4 regions of the Variovorax sp. 10N412 genome follow, and region 1 is predicted to be linked to each of the others. Evidence: predicted binding sites of a transcription regulator. Region 1 holds the regulator's gene; each other region holds the start of a gene.
What was found. The regulator LexA, encoded in region 1, represses DNA repair genes until DNA is damaged. The targets are predictions, from matches to a motif close to ACTGTATNNNNATACAGT.
Positions count from the first base shown of each region.

Region 2: the regulator LexA is predicted to act here: its motif matches at 2,220-2,237, upstream of recA (recombinase RecA).
Region 3: the regulator LexA is predicted to act here: its motif matches at 3,172-3,189, upstream of imuA (translesion DNA synthesis-associated protein ImuA).
Region 4: the regulator LexA is predicted to act here: its motif matches at 3,141-3,158, upstream of AC1DJH_RS02035 (DNA topoisomerase IV subunit B).

Region 1 is NZ_JBFTIO010000001.1:5,375-10,642, forward strand. Features, by position in the region: gene adk (adenylate kinase) at 1-473, shown strand, start outside; gene AC1DJH_RS00045 (asparaginase) at 518-1,480, opposite strand; gene lexA (transcriptional repressor LexA) at 1,554-2,237, shown strand; gene AC1DJH_RS00055 (hypothetical protein) at 2,375-2,752, shown strand; gene AC1DJH_RS00060 (D-2-hydroxyacid dehydrogenase family protein) at 2,854-3,861, shown strand; gene AC1DJH_RS00065 (MFS transporter) at 3,858-5,027, shown strand; gene AC1DJH_RS00070 (3-hydroxyacyl-CoA dehydrogenase) at 5,193-5,268, shown strand, end outside.
Region 2 is NZ_JBFTIO010000003.1:251,213-256,480, reverse strand. Features, by position in the region: gene AC1DJH_RS10510 (hypothetical protein) at 1-894, shown strand, start outside; gene AC1DJH_RS10505 (response regulator) at 929-1,603, opposite strand; gene AC1DJH_RS10500 (MarR family winged helix-turn-helix transcriptional regulator) at 1,669-2,154, opposite strand; gene recA (recombinase RecA) at 2,302-3,417, shown strand; gene recX (recombination regulator RecX) at 3,469-3,930, shown strand; gene AC1DJH_RS10485 (SRPBCC family protein) at 3,911-4,339, shown strand; gene AC1DJH_RS10480 (mandelate racemase/muconate lactonizing enzyme family protein) at 4,359-5,268, opposite strand, start outside.
Region 3 is NZ_JBFTIO010000033.1:346-5,613, reverse strand. Features, by position in the region: gene AC1DJH_RS32805 (hypothetical protein) at 347-595, shown strand; gene AC1DJH_RS32800 (DUF3606 domain-containing protein) at 584-874, opposite strand; gene AC1DJH_RS32795 (hypothetical protein) at 964-1,224, opposite strand; gene AC1DJH_RS32790 (DUF3606 domain-containing protein) at 1,224-1,400, opposite strand; gene AC1DJH_RS32785 (SOS response-associated peptidase) at 1,532-2,266, opposite strand; gene AC1DJH_RS32780 (hypothetical protein) at 2,318-2,641, opposite strand; gene AC1DJH_RS32775 (hypothetical protein) at 2,862-3,056, opposite strand; gene imuA (translesion DNA synthesis-associated protein ImuA) at 3,204-4,070, shown strand; gene AC1DJH_RS32765 (Y-family DNA polymerase) at 4,012-5,268, shown strand, end outside.
Region 4 is NZ_JBFTIO010000001.1:398,459-403,726, reverse strand. Features, by position in the region: gene dapA (4-hydroxy-tetrahydrodipicolinate synthase) at 1-789, opposite strand, end outside; gene AC1DJH_RS02050 (class I SAM-dependent methyltransferase) at 868-1,437, opposite strand; gene AC1DJH_RS02045 (hypothetical protein) at 1,481-1,621, opposite strand; gene AC1DJH_RS02040 (MFS transporter) at 1,641-2,864, opposite strand; gene AC1DJH_RS02035 (DNA topoisomerase IV subunit B) at 3,191-5,188, shown strand; gene AC1DJH_RS02030 (lytic transglycosylase domain-containing protein) at 5,203-5,268, shown strand, end outside.

The sequences.
Region 1 (5,268 bases):
ACCTGATCATCAATCTGGTGAAGGAACGCATTGCCCAAGACGACTGCGCCAGCGGATTCCTGTTCGACGGCTTCCCGCGCACCATTCCTCAGGCCGACGCCATGAAGGCAGCCGGCGTCAAGCTTGACTACGTGCTTGAGATCGACGTGCCCTTCAGCGACATCATCGAACGCATGAGCGGCCGTCGCTCGCACCCGGCATCGGGGCGCACCTACCACGTCAAATTCAACCCGCCCAAGGTGGAAGGCAAGGACGACGTGACGGGAGAAGACCTGATCCAGCGCGAAGACGACAAGGAAGAAACCGTGGGCAAGCGACTGGACGTGTACAGCCAGCAGACGCGCCCCCTGGTGGACTACTACTCGGCCTGGGCCAAGGCCGACCCCGCCGCCGCGCCGAAGTATCGCGCCATCAAGGGCGTGGGCACGGTCGATGAAATCACCCAGCGTGCGCTGGCCGCACTGAGCAGCTGATTTCGCAGCCGCCCCCGGCCATTTGCACGGGGCGGCTTTCTCTCTTACCCGAGCAGTTCGAGCATCAGCGCGATGCGCGCCTTCACCGGCGTCAACGCGCCTGCGTCGCGGAGTTGATCGCCTGCTTTCGGCAGGATGCGTCCGTTCACGCATCGCGTGGCACGAATCACCGCCACACCTTCGGCCTGAGCCTTCAGCGCGGCGTGTTCGAGCGAGTGGTGCAGCGTGCCGTTGCCGGTTGCCGCGAGCACCAGTCCTCGCAGCGGCTCAGCACCGTTCGACTGGACAAGCGCATCGATCAGCGCGCCACTGGCACCTGCATAGCTCATGACGATCTCGACGCGAGGCCACCGCAAGCCGCTGGCGTCGAAGATCTTCGCCCTGCGAGACACAGCCGCTTCGGGCCATGCCCGGACCAGGCGCACTTCCCCTTCCTCCACATAGCCCACCGGCCCGGCATCGCCTGACGCAAAGGCTTCCAGCCGGTAGGTGTGGGTCTTCTGGATGTCCAGACCGCTGTGGATGGTTCCAGCGCACACCGCCGTCACACCCCGCGCGCCTGCAGTGACAGCAACGCCGAGGGCGTCCCTGACGTTCTGGGGTCCATCGGGCGCCAGCGCGGTCGCGGGTCGCATCGCGCAAGTCAGCACGATCGGCTTGGTCGCCGCCAGCACACTGTGCAGGAAGAAGGCCGTTTCCTCGAGCGTGTCCGTGCCGTGCGTGATCACAATGCCCGCCACGTCCGGTTGCGCGAGCCAATGCGCGCAGCGCTGAGCCAGCTTCTGCCAGACCTCGAACGACATGTCCTTGCTGTCGAGTTGCGCCACCTGCTCTGCGACCAGCGTCACTCCTGCGGGTGGCTCGATGCCGCCCAGCAGGTCGGCCACGCCCACCTGCCCTGCGGTGTAGCCGATGTTGTCACCGCTGCTGGCAGCCTTGCCAGCGATGGTGCCGCCGGTACCCAGCACCACCACGCGGCGCACGTCAGGCAAAGGGGAATTGACCATGACTTGTCAACTTTTAAAAACTGGTTAAAAATACAGCTACTGGATATCTACCCAGTGCCGCAAGGAACCACATATGCAGTTCGCCGTGAAGCTTACAGCCCGCCAGCAGCAGATCCTGGACTTGATCCAGAGTGCCATCGCACGCACCGGTGCGCCACCCACGCGCGCCGAAATCGCCAATGAGCTGGGGTTCAAGTCGGCCAATGCCGCCGAAGAACACCTCCAGGCGCTGGCCCGCAAGGGCGTGATCGAACTCGTCAGCGGCACCTCGCGCGGCATTCGCCTCAAGGGCGACGCCCTGCGCTCGCTCAACGAAACGCGCCACCGCGAAGGCGGCCAGTTCTCGCTCTCGCTGCCTGGCATGGCCCAGCTGGCGCTGCCGCTCATCGGCCGTGTCGCAGCCGGCTCTCCCATCCTGGCGCAAGAGCATGTCGACCAGACCTACTACGTCGAGAACACGCTGTTCCAGCGCCAGCCCGACTACCTGCTGAAGGTGCGCGGCATGTCGATGCGCGACGCCGGCATCATGGACGGCGACCTGCTCGCCGTGCAGGCCACCAAGGAAGCGCGCAACGGGCAAATCGTGGTTGCGCGGCTGGGCGAAGAAGTGACCGTCAAGCGCCTCAAGCGCAACAAGCAGGTCATCGAGCTGCACGCCGAAAATCCCGACTACCCGACCATCATCGTGCAGCCGGGCGAGCCCTTCGAAATAGAAGGACTCGCGGTCGGGCTCATCCGCAACACCATGCTCATGTAGGCCCATGGCCTGCTGGCAACAGCACCTCATCCGGCCGCGACAGGTGGCGGGCGTATGGCGCGAAGTCGCCATCACCCTGTCGCGGCCGATTCAAGAAATCCTGCCTGTGTTCAACCTCATACTTTTTTGGAGTTCACATGGGAATCGCCCTCCTCGCCATCGCTGATTTCTGGATGCCGCTGCAATCGCTGGCCAACCGCCTGATTCCGGCGCGCCGCCCCCACGCCAGGGATCGGCTCGACGCCAACGACACGTCCGCCGGATTGCGCTACGTGGCCGTGCGCCCCGCTTGCACCACCCGCGTCGGCGGCAACGCCACGGCGCCCGAGGTCGCCACGGCCCCTGCACGTCCCCTGCGCGTGGTTCGCGTGGTCGACGGCAAAGGCCAGCAGCGCAACAACCGCGTCGTGATCTCCGGGCGCATGGCCGACGTGTGCGACGAGCTCGACCGGCTGGCCGCGCTCGAAGCCGCAGAAACCCTGGCCACGGTCCACCGCTCGACGCGGCTGCACTGACGCAAAACGCCCCTGCGGAGGGGCCCGGAAGCCGCCGCGGGCCGGGTATCCAAACGTTCACTGGTGCGACATGCCAATGCTGCGAGGCACAATGGCACGCCATGAACATTGTGATCCTCGACGACTACCAGGACGCGGTGCGCAAATTGCGCTGCGCCGCCAAGCTGGACGCGTACGCGGCCAAGGTCTACACCAACACGGTGAAAGGCATCGGGCAACTGTCGGTTCGCCTCAAGGACGCCGATGTGATCGTGCTGATTCGCGAGCGCTCCCAGATTTCTCGCCAGCTCATCGAAAAGCTGCCCAAGCTCAAGCTCATTTCGCAGACCGGGCGCGTCGCCGGCCACATCGACGTCGCGGCATGTACCGAGCGCGGCGTGGCAGTGGCCGAGGGTTCCGGCTCTCCGCAAGCGCCTGCCGAACTCACCTGGGCACTCATCATGGCCGCCATGCGCCGGCTGCCGCAGTACATCAGCAACCTCAAGCACGGCGCGTGGCAGCAATCCGGGCTCAAGTCGGCGTCGATGCCACCCAATTTCGGACTCGGCTCCGTGCTCAAGGGCAAGACGCTGTGCATCTGGGGCTATGGCCGCATCGGCCAACTCGTGGCGCGCTACGGGCAGGCGTTCGGCATGCAGGTCGTGATCTGGGGGCGTGAAGCCAGCTGCGCCAAGGCCCGATCCGACGGCTTCCAGGTCGCACAGAATCGCCATGAATTCTTCGCCGCCGCCGACGTGCTGTCGGTGCATCTGCGGCTCAACGAAGAGACCAACGGCCTCATCACGCTGGAAGACCTCTCCCGCATGAAGCCGACGGCGCTGTTCGTCAACACCTCGCGCGCCGAACTGGTCGAAGCCGACGCCCTGCTCGCCGCGCTCAACCGCGGCCGCCCGGGACTGGCCGCCATCGACGTGTTCGAGAGCGAGCCGCCGCTGCAGGGCCACGCGCTGCTTCGGCTGGAGAACTGCATCTGCACGCCGCACATCGGCTACGTGGAGCAGGAAAGCTACGAGAGCTACTTCGGCCAGGCGTTCGACAACGTCGTGAGCTACATCAACGGCAATCCCACCAACATCGTGAATCCGGGCGCGCTGCAGGTCCGCCGGTGAGTCCGGTCGCGCCGCAGCGCACGTCGCAACGTGCGCTCTGGGCGCTGCTCGCCGGCAACTTCGTGATCGGCACCGGCGTGATGGTGGTGCCGGGCACGCTCAATGAAATCAGCACGTCGCTGTCGGTCGGCGTTGCCACCGCCGGGCAACTGATCACGGCCGCCGCGGTGGTGATGTGCATCGGCGCGCCGCTGCTGGCCGCCGCGGTCGCGGGCTGGGACCGGCGCCAGCTGCTGGCCCTCACCATGCTCTGGTACGCCGCCGGGCACCTGCTCGCGGCCTGGATGCCGAGCTTCGGCGCCCTCCTGCCGGTACGCATGCTCACGGTCATTGCGCCGGCCATCTTCACCCCGCAGGCCGCGGCGTGCGTTGGCATGCTGGTGCCGGCGGAGCAGCGCGGGCGCGCCGTGACCTTCGTCTTTCTGGGCTGGTCCATGGCCTCGGTGCTGGGCCTGCCCATCGGCGCGTTGATCGGCGGACATCTGGGCTGGCGCATGGCATTCACGGCCATCGCCGCCCTCAGCGTCGCGAGCGCCGCATCGATCTGGCTGACCTTGCCGAACGGCATTCGTCCCGCCGTGCTGACGGCGGCGGCCTGGTCGCGTGTGCTGCGCAGCCCGGTGCTGATGGGCATCGTCTCGGTCACGGCGCTGCAGGGCGCGGGCCAGTTCGTGCTGTCCAGCTATTTCGGCCCGATCCTCAAGCAGAGCTACGGCGCCGATGCGACCGCGCTCAGCGTGATATGGGCACTGTTCGGCATCTTCGGCCTGATCGGCAACATGGTGGTCAGCCGGTACATCGACCGTGTCGGCGCCGGGCGCATGGTGCTCATCACCAGCGCATTGATCGCCGTGAGCCTGCTGCTGTGGCCGCTGGCTTCCACGCTCGCCTGGCTGGCCGTGGTGCTGGTGCCCTGGGGGTTGGGCTGCTTTGCGACCAATTCGGCCCAGCAAGCGCGCCTGGTGGGCCTTGCACCTGCCCTCGCGCCGGGCTCGGTGGCGCTGAACAGCTCGGGCATCTACACGGGCCAGGCGGTGGGCGCCGCGCTCGGCGGCTGGCTGCTGGCCAACGACGCAGGGGCCTGGATGAGCTGGCTCGGCCTCGCCGTGCTGGTGCTGGCCATGGCGCTGAGCGTGGCCATCGACCGAAGCGGCCGGCCGGCCTGACTGTTCGAAGGCCTGCCCGCAGAAAAAGGCCTCCGCGTAAAACCCGTCACGTCACTTGCGCGCGGCGCTGCAAAATCGGAGCCTTCGACAGCGCGCCCGCGGCAACTGCCCCATCGCCTGCGCGGCGGGCCCGGAACCCATCCAACCATTGAAGACTTCCAGCAAATGACAGTGAACTACACCCGAATCGGCGTCGTCGGCGCCGGGGCCATGGGTCGCGGCATCGCGCAGATTGCCGCCC
Region 2 (5,268 bases), on a different contig from region 1:
GTGTGTGTCGCGGGCCTTGCGGGCTGTGGAGGGGGTGGCGGAGGCGGTGAGGGCGGCGGCATGCCCATGCTGCCGGTCTTGCCTGCGGCGGCCCCGGCACCCGCGCCCGCGCCACCCCCCGCGCCGGCGCCCGCGCCGAACCGCGATCCGGTGCCGGGCAGCGAGCCGATGCCGTCGTTGGACGCACCCCAGCCCGGATCGACCGCGCAGACCGGCAACGACAGCGAAGGCATCTACCTCTCGCTGCTCGATGTCGCCCTTGTCGGCGCCGACGGATCGATTGCCAGCAAGGATCACATCGGCACGATGTGGGGATCGATCAAGGTCGACGGCCTCGGCTGGTCCTTCAACCCCGACACGAATTACTACTTCATCAAGGCCTCGCCCGTCACGGGCTCGGGCACCTTCGCACCCAGGAAGACGATGAGCGGCACCTACGCCTACGGAACGCGCGAGCCCTCGGCATTCGGTCCGCTGGACTACATCAAGGAAAACGCGTTGGCGGTCACGCAGGACAGCGTGGTCGGCAAGTGGGCCAACCCGGACCGCAATTTTGGCGTGGGCCTGTCGATCGACGTCGACGCCTCGGGCGCGTTCACGGGCACCACGGCCGGCGTGCAGGTCGGCAACTGCAGCATCTCGGGCACGCTCGCACAGGCGCAGCCCGGCACCTCCAAGAACATGTACGGCCTGAAGTTCACCGCGGTCGATGCCAATGCCGACGGCAAGGATGCCTGCAAGCTCACGGCCGTATTGCCCTATTCGGGGCCCGCCGCCATCGTGCTGCTGCCCGCGGGCAACTTCGACAGCAACGGCTATTTCCGCAGCATCTTCTTCATGGTGAAGACGACCACCGGTGCAACCCTGTCGGCGGCGCTGCGCAAGCAGCCGTAACGCGCAACGGCCAAGGCGCAGGGGCCCGAAGGGTTCAGCCCGGGATCTTCTCCAGGCAGTAGCCCAGCCCGCGCACCGTCGCGATGCGCACCGGGCCCTTCTCGATCTTCTTGCGCAGGCGGTGGATGTACACCTCGATGGCGTTCAGGCTCACCTCCTCGCCCCATTCGCACAGGCGGTCGACTAGCTGGTCCTTGCTCACCAGCCGGCCGGCGCGCTGCAGCAGCACCTCGAGCAGGCCGAGTTCGCGCGCCGACAGCTCGACCATCTTGCCGTCGATGGTGGCCACGCGGCCGCCCTGGTCGTACACCAGCGGGCCGTGGCGGATGGTGTTGCTGGTGGTGCCCATGCCGCGCCGCGTGAGGGCGCGCACGCGCGCCTCGAGCTCCTGCAGGCTGAAGGGCTTGGCCATGTAGTCGTCGGCGCCGTGGTCCAGGCCCTTGACGCGTTCTTCCACGCTGTCGGCCGCGGTGAGCACCAGCACCGGCAGTTGCGAGCCGCGCGCGCGCAGGCGCTTGAGGATCTCGATGCCGTGCAGGCCGGGCAGCCCGAGGTCGAGGATCAGCAGGTCGAACTCGTCATGGGTCATGAGCGCGGTGTCGGCCTGCGAACCGTTGGCCACGTGGTCGACCGCCGCGCCCGAGGTGCGCAGGCTGCGCAGCAGGGCATCGGCAAGCACCTGGTCGTCTTCGGCAATCAGAATCCGCATGAGGCACCTCCGGCCGGTTTCGGGCGCCGTGCCGGCGCCGTTCACATTTGTCTCTGCGGCGGAGTCTACGCGGCCGTATAGGCTTCCAGACCGATGGTTACCACGGTGGCGATGTCGTTGCCCACGCTGTTTCTGAACTCTCGCTCGGCCTGCGTCACCGCGCTTCGGAAGGCGTCGAGCCAGGCCAGGCCGTCGGCCGTGAACAGCACGCGCCGCGCCCGCGCGTCCAGCGGGTCGGGCCCGCGCGTGACCAGGCCCCAGGCCTCGCACTGGTCGACCAGCGCGCCCATCGCCTGCTTGGTCATGCCGGCGCGCTCGGCCAGTTCGGTCAGGCGCGAGCCCTCGCGCGCCAGGTGCCGCGTGATGTGGATGTGCGCCGCGCTCACCTGCGCGCGCGCCGCGAGGTTCGACAGCGCCAGCGGCACGTCGACATCGTGCGCCATCAGTTCGAGCACGCGCGCGTCGAAACGGCGCATGGCATGGCCGAGCAGGCGGCCCAGGTGGGTCTGGCGCCAGGCGTCGGTGTCGGGCGGAAAAGCGGCTTCGGACATGGCGCCAAATGGTAAAGCAAACTGATCAAAAAATGGGTTTACTCGAACCAATGAGCCCCTACACTACTGTTCAAGCATCCAGCCTGTGGTTAAAAGCAGATTAGATGAAACCTCACACAAACCGTTGATATTCAAGGAGATTTCCACATGGACGCAGTTGTCAAGGGCGCAAGCATCTCGGTCGCCAACAGTGAAAAGGCCAAGGCCCTGCAGGCCGCGTTGGCGCAGATCGAAAAGCAGTTCGGCAAGGGCACGATCATGCGGCTCGGCGAAGGCGAGGCGCTCGAGGACATCCAGGTGGTCTCCACCGGTTCGCTGGGCCTGGACATCGCCCTGGGCGTCGGCGGCCTGCCGCGCGGTCGCGTGATCGAAATCTACGGCCCTGAATCGTCGGGCAAGACCACGCTCACGCTGCAGGTCATCGCCTCCATGCAGAAGCAGGCCGGCACCTGCGCCTTCGTCGACGCCGAGCACGCGCTCGACGTGCAGTACGCCCAGAAGCTCGGCGTGAACCTGTCCGACCTGCTGATCAGCCAGCCCGACACCGGCGAACAGGCGCTCGAAATCGTCGACTCGCTGGTGCGCTCGGGCGCCGTGGACCTGATCGTCATCGACTCGGTCGCCGCGCTCACGCCCAAGGCCGAAATCGAAGGCGAAATGGGCGACTCGCTGCCCGGCCTGCAGGCCCGCCTGATGAGCCAGGCGCTGCGCAAGCTCACCGCCACCATCAAGAAGACCAACTGCATGGTCATCTTCATCAACCAGATCCGCATGAAGATCGGCGTGATGTTCGGTTCGCCCGAAACCACCACCGGCGGCAACGCGCTGAAGTTCTACGCCTCGGTGCGCCTGGACATCCGCCGCATCGGCACCATCAAGAAGGGCGACGAGGCCATCGGCAACGAAACCAAGGTGAAGGTGGTGAAGAACAAGGTCAGCCCTCCGTTCAAGACGGCGGAGTTCGACATCCTGTTCGGCGAGGGCATCAGCCGCGAAGGCGAGATCATCGACATGGGCGTCACCGCCAAGATCGTCGACAAGTCGGGTGCCTGGTACGCCTACAACGGCGAAAAAATCGGCCAGGGCCGCGACAACGCCCGCGAGTTCCTGCGCGAGAACCCCGAGCTGTCGCGCGAGATCGAGAACAAGGTGCGCGAGTCGCTGGGCATTCCGCTGCTGGCCGCCGACGCCGGCGCCACGCCCGAGAAGCCGCAGAAGGCCGCCAAGGCGGACAAGGCCGAGAAGGCAGACAAGGGCGAATAAGACCCCGCGCGGCTCCGCGGCCTCATGCGGGGCCGCGCGAGCAACCCCGGCATGGCATTCAACGCCCCCTCCCTCAAAGGCCGCGCCCTGCGCCTGCTGAGCCAGCGCGAGCATTCGCGTCTGGAGCTGGAGCGCAAGCTCGCAAAGCACGAAGAAGAGCCCGGCACGCTGGCCAAGGCGCTCGACGAGCTGGCCGCCAAGGACTTCATCAGCGAGCCGCGCGTGGTGGCCTCGGTGCTCCACCAGCGTGCGGCCCGTTCGGGCGCGTTGCGGGTGAGGCAGGAGCTGCAGGCCAAGGGCATCGCGCCCGAGGCCATCGCGCAGGCGGTGGCCGGCTTGCAGGAAACGGAAGTCGAACGCGCCACGGCCCTGTGGCGCCGCCGCTTCGACGCCCCGCCCGCCGATGCGAAGGCGCGAGCGAAGCAGATGCGGTTCCTGATGGCGCGCGGTTTCTCCGGCGCCGTCGTGTCCAAGGTCCTCAGGAGCGATTTCGATGAAACAGCAGACGAATGAAGACCCCGGCGCGCCCTCCCGCGTGATCACGCTGCGCGTGGCCTGCGAATGGCGCCGCGCCTACGTGCTGGCGGCCGACCCGAAGCGGCTGCCCGACTGGGCCAGCGGCCTCGCGAAGAGCGCGCTGGTGCCGCACGGCGACCACTGGATCGTGCGCACGCCCGAGAGCGGCGACGCCCGCATGCGCTTCGCGCCGCGCAACGACTTCGGCGTGCTCGACCACTGGGTCACGCCCGAAGGCGTGAGCGAGGTCTACCTGCCCTTTCGCGTGATCGGCGTCGCGCCCGACGCCTGCGAGCTGCAGTTCACGCTGCTGCGCCAGCCGCACATGGACGATGCGGCCTTCGAGCGCGATGCGCAGTGGATTGCGCGCGACCTGCTGGCGCTGCGCAATCTGCTGGAAGCCTGAGCGAGGCGGCTGGGCTTCTTCAGCCGCGCACCACGATCGGCGCGAACTTGCGCCGCGCCTTCAGCTGGTCCGCATCCCATTCGATGCCCAGGCCCGGCGTCTCCGGCGCCACCGCGTGGCCGCCTTCGATGCGCAGCCGGCTCGTCGTCAGGTCGTCGAGTTGGGGGATGTACTCCACCCAGCGCGCATTCGGCACCGCCGCGCACAGGCTCACGTGCAGCTCCATCAGAAAGTGCGGGCACATCGCGATGTTGTGCGCCTCGGCCAGGTGCGCAATCTTGAGCCACGGCGTGATGCCGCCCACGCGCGCCACGTCGGCCTGCACGATGGAGCAGGCGCCCTGCTGGATGTATTCCGCGAACTGCGAAGGGTGGTACATCGACTCGCCCACCGCAATCGGCACCGAGGTGCTCGCCAGCAGCTGCGCATGCCCGCGCACATGCTCGGCCGGCATCGGCTCCTCGAACCACGCGAGGTCGAGCGAGGCGTACTGGCGTGCGCGGCGAATGGCCTCGGCCACGGTGAAGCTCTGGTTGGCGTCCACCATCAGCTCGAAGTCCGCACCGACCGCTTCGCGCACGGCCGCGAGGCGCGCGATGTCCTGCGCGACGTGCGGCTTGCCGACCTTGATCTTCGCGCCCAGGAAGCCGTCGGCCTTTGCGGCCAGCGTCTGCTCCACCAGTTGTGCCGGCTCGATGTGCATCCAGCCGCCCTCGGTCGTGTAGACCGGCACGCGCGGCTGCGCACCGCCCGCCAGGCGCCACAGCGGCAGGCCCGCCGCGCGCGCATTGCGGTCCCACAGCGCGGTGTCGATGGCCGCCAGCGCCAGGCTGGTGATGGCGCCCACGGCGGTGGCGTGCGTGTGGAAGAACAGGTCGCGCCAGATGGCCTCGTACTGCTGCGGGTCGCGCCCGATCAGCCGCGGCACC
Region 3 (5,268 bases), on a different contig from region 1:
GCTAGTTCCACACTTTCCGGACCGCAGTGGCGGACTGAAATGTTCGAAGGGCCTATCTACCGCGGTGGCGTGAGCTTTTCGGCGGATGTGAACTCAGCCGGTGTCCTGCACTGCCGCTTGGTTTACGCGGGGCCGAAGCGGACCGAAGCCATAGCGCACGCGTCGCTCGCAGACCGAGCGCGCAAGTGGATTAAGGGATACGAAGCTCGCCCGCCTAAACCAGTCTGACCGAATGAGCAAGTGGACGCGTTGTAGGAGACTCGACGAAACCCGGTAGCATCCGGTCGCTTGAAGAGCGACGATCAGTCCTTATATCTTGCGCGTCGATAACACACGGGGGGTGTCAATGCCGATGAATTTCCTGCGGCGCATCGAAGACGCGTCGTTTCCCTTGGTCATCCACAACGAGTCCGACATCCGATGCGCGGCAGTCTTGGCCGCAGCCGAGTTGCTGGAGGCGAATCTTCCTGAGTCGGGCGATGCCACCGGCCGCGCCGGGGTAATTCTCCGCATTACGCCGACGGGACGGGCGGAGTTGAACAGGCTCCAGCGGTCGTCTGGCGATGCAGCAGATGCGCGGCGATCACAGGTCTGAAGGTCGCGTCGCTGGCCATACGGGAAGTCGCGCGGGCGGCTGCACGTCTGGTGCGGCACTGCGCTCGTTGGTCTCCCGGGGAGGCATTACCACCGGCGCTTCACGCCCATTTATTGCGGCGAGGTAGGCTCGAACGTTAGCTACTGAGTTCCCGACCGCTCGAACCGCGATGCGCAACTCGGCGACGCTGCAGCCGAGGTGCGTCGCCCACGCAGTTGCCTCGGTGAGGGTCGTCGCTATGACGTTCTGGGTTCGTGTCCGCGGGGTCCAATTTCCCATGATTTCTCCTTCACGAGAGGTACCCCCGGCGCATGTACCAAGCGAGTTTTCGCCAAGCACACAGGAGGGCGTAGAGGCTCATTGCACGCTCACTTCAAGGGGATGCCCACGGGTGCGGCATCCTCGTCGTCGCCGCCGACCTCACGCGGGCCAATGCGTTCGTCGGGCGCGTACCCGAGCAATGCTTTTGTCCCCGCCTGCAGCGCATCGAGCCACATGTCGTAGCCCTCGTCTGCGGACTCGAGCTCGCGCCATTGGGAGGCGTCATCCCCTTCCTCCATGAGCACCCAGTAAAAGTGCCCCGGGTCGGGTTCGTCGACGTGGACCGAGATCCGGCGGATGTGCGACATCAGTTCTTCTTCAGGTAGACGCGGACTGCCTCGGCCGAGTTGCCCACGGCTTTGACGGCGTCTCGGAGCTGGGCCTCGGTGCAGCCGAGTGACTTCGTCCAGGAGAGCCCTTCATGCGGCTCGTTCAGGGAGATCAGCTTTCGGTCCAAGCCGGTCTTCTTGGGGTCATCTTTCATGGTGTCTCCAGAAGCCGGCACCGCGCCGACCTGAGGGGGACATTGCGACGGAGGGCGCTGCGTGAGCCATCCTCAAAAATCGATTCTGGATGACGGTCTCTCTCCTACGCCGGCCTGCGCCGGCGGCCCGGCTAGAAGAGGTCGAGTTGCGGCGGCGGTGGTGGCGGTGGCGGCGCCGCTAGTTCAATCACCGGCGCTGCCGCCGGCTTTTCCTGCTTCGCGCGCGGTGCCAGCGGCGCCGGATAGGCCTCCAGCTGGCCCATCCACTGCTTGAAGAATCGCGGGGCCTCCGCAACGGGACACGTCAGCCACGGGTCGTATTGCTCGGGATCGAGGATCACGACCATGCGCTTTTCGTGCCCATGCTTGTGGAAGCGCGACATCACCGGGTGGCCGTCGGCGTTCACTGTCAGCATCGCGAAGCTGAAAAGCTCCTGCCCGGCCGGGTCGAACCATCGCTCCCAGATGCCCGCGATGCCCAGCGGCACCTCGCCTGGCTGCTGGACGCGGTAGCGCTCTGACTTGCTCTCCGGCGTCTCGTAGTAAGGCTCGAAGATGGCCTCGGCCGGGATCACGCAGCGTTGTCCCAGCCGCCAGGCGTTGCGAAAGCTGGGGAGCTTCGCGACTGTCTCTGACTTCGCGTTGTAGGTCTTGAGGCCATACGCGATTTCCTTGGCGAAACTGGGCAGCAGGCCGAAGGCGCCATCGTCGACGCGTTTGTATCCCGAGTCATCCTCGGCCAGCCGGATGAACGGTGCCATGCCCGTGGGCCAGGCGATGACTGGCGCCTCGTCGCCCTCGCGCACCACGCCGAAGTACGAAAGCAGCCGATCGGGGCGTGTGACGGCTTCGTAGTTGCTGCACATGGCTGAGAGGATAGGGCGGGGCCGGGCCGTTGGCTACCTGTCGCCGTCGCCTTAGAAGTGCCCTGGATCGTTGCCTGACGCCGTCTTCGGGTCGTAGGCAACCCTGCGGGTCGGCCAGCGCGTGAGCGCCGCCGCGACTCTTCTCGCCTCCGCTGTGTCGTCGAACTCGTGCTCTCTCGCCTTGCGCCGCACTTCTGCTGGCGTCTCCATGTCTTCCGGGGCAAAACCGCTGTTCGTGAGCGCTACCGGGCGGCACCACCACGTCTGGGGATAGCGATCGGACCGGATGTTTTTCATGGACCTGCCACGCGGAATGACATCTGTGCCGCTGATCAAGATGCCGCCGCGATTCTTGATCAGCGCGCGATCTAGCACGCCGCGCTGAAGCGCAAGCCCAAGCGAAATGAATTCAGCGAAGACCAGATCGCGCTGCTGAAAACAAAGCTGCGGTTCGCCGTGCCGCCGCAGCTACAACGTAACGCTTAGTGAGCTCTGAATCGTCACATTCCTGAAGACGAACGAAATACTCTATGACGGCATCAGACCGATAGTTCTCCTGGAGCGTGCGCGGGCTTGGCAACGCCTCACAAACGGGCTATTTGCGCGGAACTGAAACGGGCTCCAGCCACTTTGCCGCGGCGGCCTGCGGTGACAGTTCGCGAAGATGCGGCTCCAGCGCGAGGTCTGCAGCCAACTCCTCGAGCTGCCCGGGATCGACGGTGCGCCAATGCATCTTCAGTTGCCGGGCGCAGTAAAAGACCCACATGTCGGTGGGGATGTCGTCTTCCATAGAGTGTTGATAGCAGGGCCGCTGCCTCCTGTGCTGGTGGGAGGGAAGGGGCTGATTGCCGGAAGTCCCACGAAAATTTGTAAACCTTCTTGCTCGCCGCCGATGCGTCCTCGATACTGTACATCCATACAGTAATCGGAGCCACAGATGGCCATCTCCCTGTCATGGGCTGATGGCGAAAACACGCCAGCGGTCCCCCCGTCTTCATCTCGGTTGGCCACCGGGCCGCGTTGGCCCGTCGCGCTGCCGCACGGCGTCGAATCGGCCCTCTGGCGCGGTAATGCCCTCGGCACGCCGGTCACGACGACTGTCGCCACCGGCTTCGAAGCGCTTGACGCGGAACTGCCCGGCAACGGGTGGCCCTGCCAGTCGCTGACTGAGGTGCTGCAGGTCCAGCCCTCGGTGCTCGAGTGGCGGCTGCTCGCTCCCGCGATGCGGACGCTAGTCGACCAGGGCAAGCAAATCGTGATCGTCGGGCCGCCGAAGCCTCCACACCTGCCGGGCCTGAAGCACCTGGGCCTCGACGAGCGCCACCTCGTCTGGATCCAGGCGGACAAGCCTGTTGAACGCCTCTGGGCGACCGAACAACTCATCAAGGCCAACGCCGCGGGCATGCTGGTGAGCTGGCTGCCACAGGCGCGTCAAGAGCAGATCCGGCGGCTGCAGGTGTGCGCTCAGAGCTGCGACGGCCCCGTCATCCTCTGCCGGCCCGCGGCCGCCGAACACGAGGCCTCGGCCGCGCCGCTGCGCCTGCAGGCGCGCCTGGGGGTCGACTGGGAGTTGCACATCCACTTGCTCAAGCGCAAGGGCCCCCCGCACGAGGGCGAGCTGACCCTGCCCTCGGTGCCGGGCGGCTTGGACGCGATCCTGACTCCGCGCCTTCGCCAGCCGAGCCGCCTGATCGCCGCGCGCAAATTTCAAGAACGTTCCCAAGACCTTTCCCGAGAGTTCACCCATGCTGTGGGCAGCCCTTCTTCCCGACGGCCTTCCGGACGACCCGCAGCCGCGCACTGAGGCTCTCGACGGGCTGGCGACGTGGTGTTTGCAGTTCACGCCCCGCGTCGCTGTCCTCGAGGCGCTTCTGCAATGTCCGGCGGTCGTGATGGAGCTCGAGCAGAGCGTGCGTCTTTTCGGCGGCAAGCGCCGCCTGGTGGAGCGTGTGCGCGAGGACTGCACCAGCCTCGGCGTGCGGCAGCTGAGCTGGGCCCCAACGAGCTTGGCTGCGCTGGCCGTCGCAAGATCGGGCCTGTCCAACGGCTTCGCCAAGCCGCTGGCCCAGCTTCTCGATGCATTGCCCCTGGAAACCCTCACGCAGGTCGCGGCGCACCAGGCGACGCTGGCCCGGCTGGGATGCCGGACCCTCGGACAGGTCCGTGCGCTGCCGCGTGGCGGCCTGAGTCGCCGCTTCGACGCGCAGCTGCTCGCCACCCTCGACCAGGCCTACGGCCTGCGGCCCGAGACCTACTCTTGGGCTCAGCTGCCGGAAATCTTCCACGCGAAGCTCGAACTGATGGCCCGCGTGGAGCACGCGCCCGCCATGCTTTTCGGAGCACGACGGCTGATGCTGCAGATGGCCGGCTGGCTCATGGCGCGGCGTTCCGGGGTGACGGCTTTCACGCTCCGCTGGTGTCACGACGCGATGCGCGCCAAGAACGCGGGCGACGGCGGCGAACTTACAGTGCGCACCGCCGAAGGCACGCGCGACACCGAGCACCTGATCCGGCTACTGGCTGAGCACCTGGGCAAGGTCGAGCTGCTCGCGCCCGTGGGCGACTTGGAGCTGCTGGCCACCGAAGTGCAGTCGCTGGAAGAGAAGAGTTTTTCGATGCTGCCTGAGGCGCGGCAGTCCGGCGAGAGCCTGGCGCTCGTGCTCGAGCGCATTGCCGCGCGCCTGGGCCCGGACCGTGTGCTTCGCCCCGTGATCCTCGAAGACCACCGCCTCGAGTGGATGTGCCGCTGGCGTCCTGCGCCAGAGCCGGCGCCGCGAGTGAGATGCCGCGCAATCGACGTGCCGCAGCCTACTTTCATCCTGCCCAAGCCGCTGCGGCTGGCGACCGAGCACAACCGGCCGCTGTACCAAGGCGTGCTGCAGCTGCTCGCAGGCCCGCACCGCGTGGAAGGCGGTTGGTGGGACCGCACGACCGAAGCGGACGAGAGCCAGCAGGAGACGACGCGGCAGAGCGCACGCGACTACTGGGTCGCCGTGAGCGAG
Region 4 (5,268 bases), 390 kb from region 1:
GCCGAGCCGGGCCATGGCCCACTTCAGGGGAATCGGGTTGGGCTCGACGAACAGGTTGCGATGCAGCGGCATGAGCTCGAACTGGATCTCCATGGCCCGCTTCACGTCGCCCGCCAGCGCGGCCACGCACAGTTCGTGCATCTTGCGCGGCGCGATGTTGGCCGTGACGCTGATGTTGCCCTGGCCGCCGCAGAGCATGAGCGCAACCGCGGTCGGGTCGTCGCCGGAGTAGACGGCGAAGGTCTTCGGCACGTCGCGAATGAGCCACTGGGCCCGCTCGATGTTGCCTGTGGCTTCCTTGATGCCGATGATGCCGGGCACCTGCGTGAGGCGAAGCACGGTGTCGTGCGCCATATCGGCCACGGTGCGCCCGGGCACGTTGTACATCACGATGGGCAGGTCGCCCACGGCTTCGGCGATGGCCTTGAAATGCTGGTACTGGCCCTCTTGCGTGGGCTTGTTGTAGTACGGCACGACCTGGAGCTGCGAATCGGCGCCCACGCCCTTGGCGAACTTGGCGAGCTCGATGGCTTCCTTGGTCGAGTTGGCGCCGCAACCGGCCATCACGGGCACGCGGCCCTTGGCCTGTTCGACGGACACGCGAATGATTTCGCAGTGCTCTTCGACGTCGACCGTCGGCGATTCGCCGGTGGTCCCGACCACGCCGAGGCAGTCGGTGCCTTCTTCGATGTGCCAGTCGATGAGCCGCCGCAGGGCGGGGTAGTCGACACTGCCGTCGTGGTGCATCGGCGTGACGAGCGCAACGATGCTGCCTGTCAATTGCTCCAAGGGGAATCTCTTTGTCGGTGGACGAAAGCGCCGATTCTACTTACTCCGGCAGCCTGTCAAGCCGCCGCTGCGGCGCCCTCAGTTTCCCTTGAGGAGGTGGCGCACCGGTTGGCGGGCGGCCGACGCCGCGGGGCGGACGGCCGCAATGCGCTGCACGAAGCGCGCCGGTTCGGCCACGAAGCCGTCTTCGTAGGCCACCACGCGCAGGCCCTCGCAGGCCGCGAGCAGCTCGCCGGGTTGCAGCAGGAAGTCGGGCCGCGAGGGCTTGCCGACGGTTTCGTTGCCCGCGGCAAAGGTTTCGTACAGCAGCACGCCGCCCGGTGCCACGGCGGCCACGATGTCGGCCATGCGCGCGCGCCAGAGGTAGTTGGTGACGACCACCGCGCCGAAGGCCTGGCCCGCGAAAGGCCAGGGGCCGGTTTCGATGTCCGCCATGACCGTGCCGCCGAACGCGCCCGCCGCCGCCAGGGCCTCGGGCGAGCGGTCGACGCCGGTCGCCGCATGCCCGCGTCCGGCGAACCACTGCATGTGCCGCCCGGACCCGCAGGCCACGTCGAGCACGGTGGTGCCGGGTGCGAGCAGGTGCGACCAGCGCACGAGCCATTCGGAGGGGGTGGTCGAAGCGTGCGTAGGTGCTATATCTTTCATAGCGTGCTGCGCACGTCCAGCGTGCGTGAGAAGGGTAGAAGGCTCAGAAACAGGACCAGATCTGGTCGGCCAGCGTCACCAGGAAGTCCGGGTGCACGTACAGCGCGAACACGCCGCTCAGCACCGCCAGCGCGGCGGCAAGCCAGCCGGCGTTCGCGAGGTGTCGGCGCAGACGTGGTGCCATGGCCCCGTTTTATACGCAATCAGCCTGCGGCGCCCACCGGCTGTGGGACGCGCGCGATGGCGTTTTCCTTCACCGGCAGGTTGATCAGCGCGGCGAACACGCCCAGCGCGATCGCGATGTACCAGACGATGTCGTAGCTGCCCGTGGTGTCGTACAGGTAGCCGCCGAGCCACACGCCCAGGAACGAGCCGACCTGGTGGCTCAGGAACACGAAGCCGCTGAGCATCGACAGGTGCGCCACGCCGAAGATGCCCGCCACGATGGCGTTGGTGGCCGGCACCGTCGACAGCCACAGGAAGCCCATGGCCGCGGAGAACACATACACGCTCATCGGCGAGATCGGCGCCAGCAGGAACAGCGCGATCGCCACCGCCCGCGCGAAGTAGATGGCCGCGAGGATCTTGCGCTTGGCCAGCGTCTGCCCCAGCAGCCCGACGGTGTACGTGCCGAACACGTTGAACAGCCCGATCAGCGCCAGCGCGTAGCCCGCCACCTCGGCCGGCAGCGCGCGGTCGCGCAGGTAGGTCGGCATGTGGATGCCGATGAACGCGAGCTGGAAGCCGCACACGAAGTAGCCCGCCATCAGCAGCCCGAAGCTCGGATAGCGGAAGGCCTCGCCGACCGCCTGCAGCACCGACTGGTCGCGGTGCCCGGCCAGCGCCGCCGTCCTGGGTTCGCGCAGGCCGAAGGCCAGCGGAACGATGACCAGCACCAGCACCGCCAGCACCGCCAGCGCGGTCTGCCAGCCCAGGTGGCCGATGAGACGGCCCTCGATAGGCGCCATCAGGAACTGCCCGAACGAGCCGGCCGCCGCGGCCACCCCCATGGCCCAGGAGCGCCGCTCGGCCGGAATCTGCCGCCCGATCACGCCGTAGATCACCGCGTAGGTCGAGCCGGCCTGCGCCGCGCCGATCAGCACGCCCGCGCTCAGCGTGAAGAGCAGCGGTGTGGGCGAATGCGCCATGCCGAACAGGCCCAGCGCATAGAGCACCGCGCCGCCGATCAGCACCCGGAACGCCCCGAAGCGGTCGGCCAGCATGCCCGCGAACACCCCGAAGATGCCCCACGACAGGTTCTGGATGGCCAACGCGAACGAGAAGGTCTGGCGGCTCCAGTCCTGGGCCTGCGTGATGGGCTGGAGCCACAGTCCGAAGCCGTGGCGGATGCCCATCGAGAGCGTGACGATCATCGCCCCGCAGAACAGGACTTGCTTGATCGAGAGGGTGGGGGCGGGCGCTTGCATGGCGTCGAATGTAGCGACTTGCAGGCTGTGGCAGGCGCGCTGGCGGCCAAAGCCATTGATGATTTATCGGGGAGGTTTTGATGCCGTCGATGCATCAGGCCGATGCGGGCCTGCGCATGTCGCCGTCGTTCGGTCTGGTGACCGGGAGCATCGTTCCGGACCTGGAGCCGTCCGAAAAGGCAGGGCCAGAGCTTGCCTTGCTGGCTTGCACCGGTCAGGCCGTCGCCGACAAGCAGCCCCGTTCCTCCTGCCAGCCTCCGGCTGCGGTCGGAGGGTCCTGTATGGGTATCCAGTCATTTCCCTGCCACTGACTACAATCCGCCCCCATGGCGACTCCCCCCAAGACTCCCCCCAATTCATCGTCCGCGCCTTCCGGCTACTCGGAAGGCTCCATCCGCGTGCTCAAGGGCCTCGAGCCCGTCAAGCAGCGCCCGGGCATGTACACCCGCACCGACAACCCGCTGCACATCATTCAGGAAGTGCTCGACAACGCCGCCGACGAGGCGCTGGCGGGCTACGGCAAGAAGATCAAGGTCACGCTGCACCTCGACGGCTCGGTCAGCATCGAAGACGACGGCCGCGGCATTCCGTTCGGCATGCACCCCGAAGAAAAGGCCCCCGTGGTCGAACTCGTGTTCACCCGGCTGCACGCCGGCGGCAAGTTCGACAAGGGCTCCGGCGGCGCCTACAGCTTCTCGGGCGGCCTGCACGGCGTGGGCGTGTCGGTGACCAATGCGCTGTCGAAGCGGCTCGAAGTCACCTCGCACCGCGAAGGCTCGGTCGCCAAGCTGGCCTTCAGCGCCGGCGATGTGATCGAGGCGCTCGAGATCCGCAAGCTCGAAGCCGGCGAACGCAAGCAGGGCACCACCGTGCGCGCCTGGCCCGACGCCAAATACTTCGAGACCGCGGTGCTGCCCATGGCCGAACTCACGCACCTGCTGCGCAGCAAGGCGGTGCTGATGCCCGGCGTGAGCGTCACGCTCACCAACGAGAAGACCAAGGAAAGCCAGCAGTGGCTCTACAAGGGCGGCCTCAGCGACTACCTGATGCAGACGCTCAATGGCGATCCGGTCATTCCGCTGTTCGAAGGCGCCGGCCATGCCGACAAGAACGCCGACAACTTCGCCGAAGGCGAAGGCGCCGACTGGTGCGTGGCGTTCACCGAAGACGGCCAGCCGGTGCGCGAGAGCTACGTCAACCTGATTCCCACCAGCGCCGGCGGCACCCACGAAAGCGGCCTGCGCGACGGCCTCTTCACCGCGGTGAAGGGCTTCATCGAGCTGCATTCGCTGCTGCCCAAGGGCGTGAAGCTGCTGCCCGAGGACGTGTTCGCGCGCGCCTCGTACGTGCTCAGCGCCAAGGTGCTCGACCCGCAGTTCCAGGGCCAGATCAAGGAGCGGCTGAACTCGCGCGACGCGGTTCGCCTGGTATCGAGCTTCGTGCGCCCCGCGCTCGAGCTGTGGCTCAACCAGCACGTCGACTACGGCAAGCGCCTCGCCGAACTCGCCATCAAGGCCGCGCAGACGCGCCAGCGCGCCGGCCAGAAGGTCGAGAAGCGCAAGGGCTCCGGCGTGGCCGTGCTGCCGGGCAAGCTGACCGATTGCGAGAGCAAGGACATCAGCCACAACGAAGTGTTCCTGGTCGAGGGCGACTCCGCCGGCGGCAGCGCCAAGATGGGCCGCGACAAGGAAAGCCAGGCCATCCTGCCGCTGCGCGGCAAGGTGCTCAACACCTGGGAGGTCGAGCGCGACCGGCTGTTCGCCAACAATGAAATCCACGACATCTCGGTGGCCATCGGCGTCGACCCGCACGGACCCGACGACACGCCCGACATGAGCGGCCTGCGCTACGGCAAGGTCTGCATCCTGAGCGATGCCGACGTGGACGGCTCGCACATCCAGGTACTGCTGCTGACCTTGTTCTTCCGGCACTTCCCGAAGCTCATCGAAACCGGCCACGTGTATGTCGCAAAGCCGCCGCTGTTCCGGGTCGATGCGCCCGCGCGCGGCAAGAAGCCGGCCTCCAAGGTCTACGCGCTGGACGAGGGCGAACTGACCGCCACGCTCGACAAGCTGCGCAAGGACGGCGTGCGCGAAGGCGCCTGGAGCATCAGCCGCTTCAAGGGCCTGGGCGAAATGAGCGCGGAACAATTGTGGGAAACCACGCTCAATCCAGACACCCGGCGCCTGATGCAGGTCCAATTGGGCCGGTTCGACTTCACGTCCACCCAGGGCGAGATCACCAAGCTCATGGGCAAGGGCGAAGCGGCGGCGCGGCGCGAGCTCATGGAATTGCGCGCCGACGACGTCGACATCGATGTTTGACCCTCCCACCACGCATGTCAGCTTTCAAGCGTTCGTTGCTATTGGCCCTTTTGCTGTGCATGCAGCAGGGGTTTGCGCGC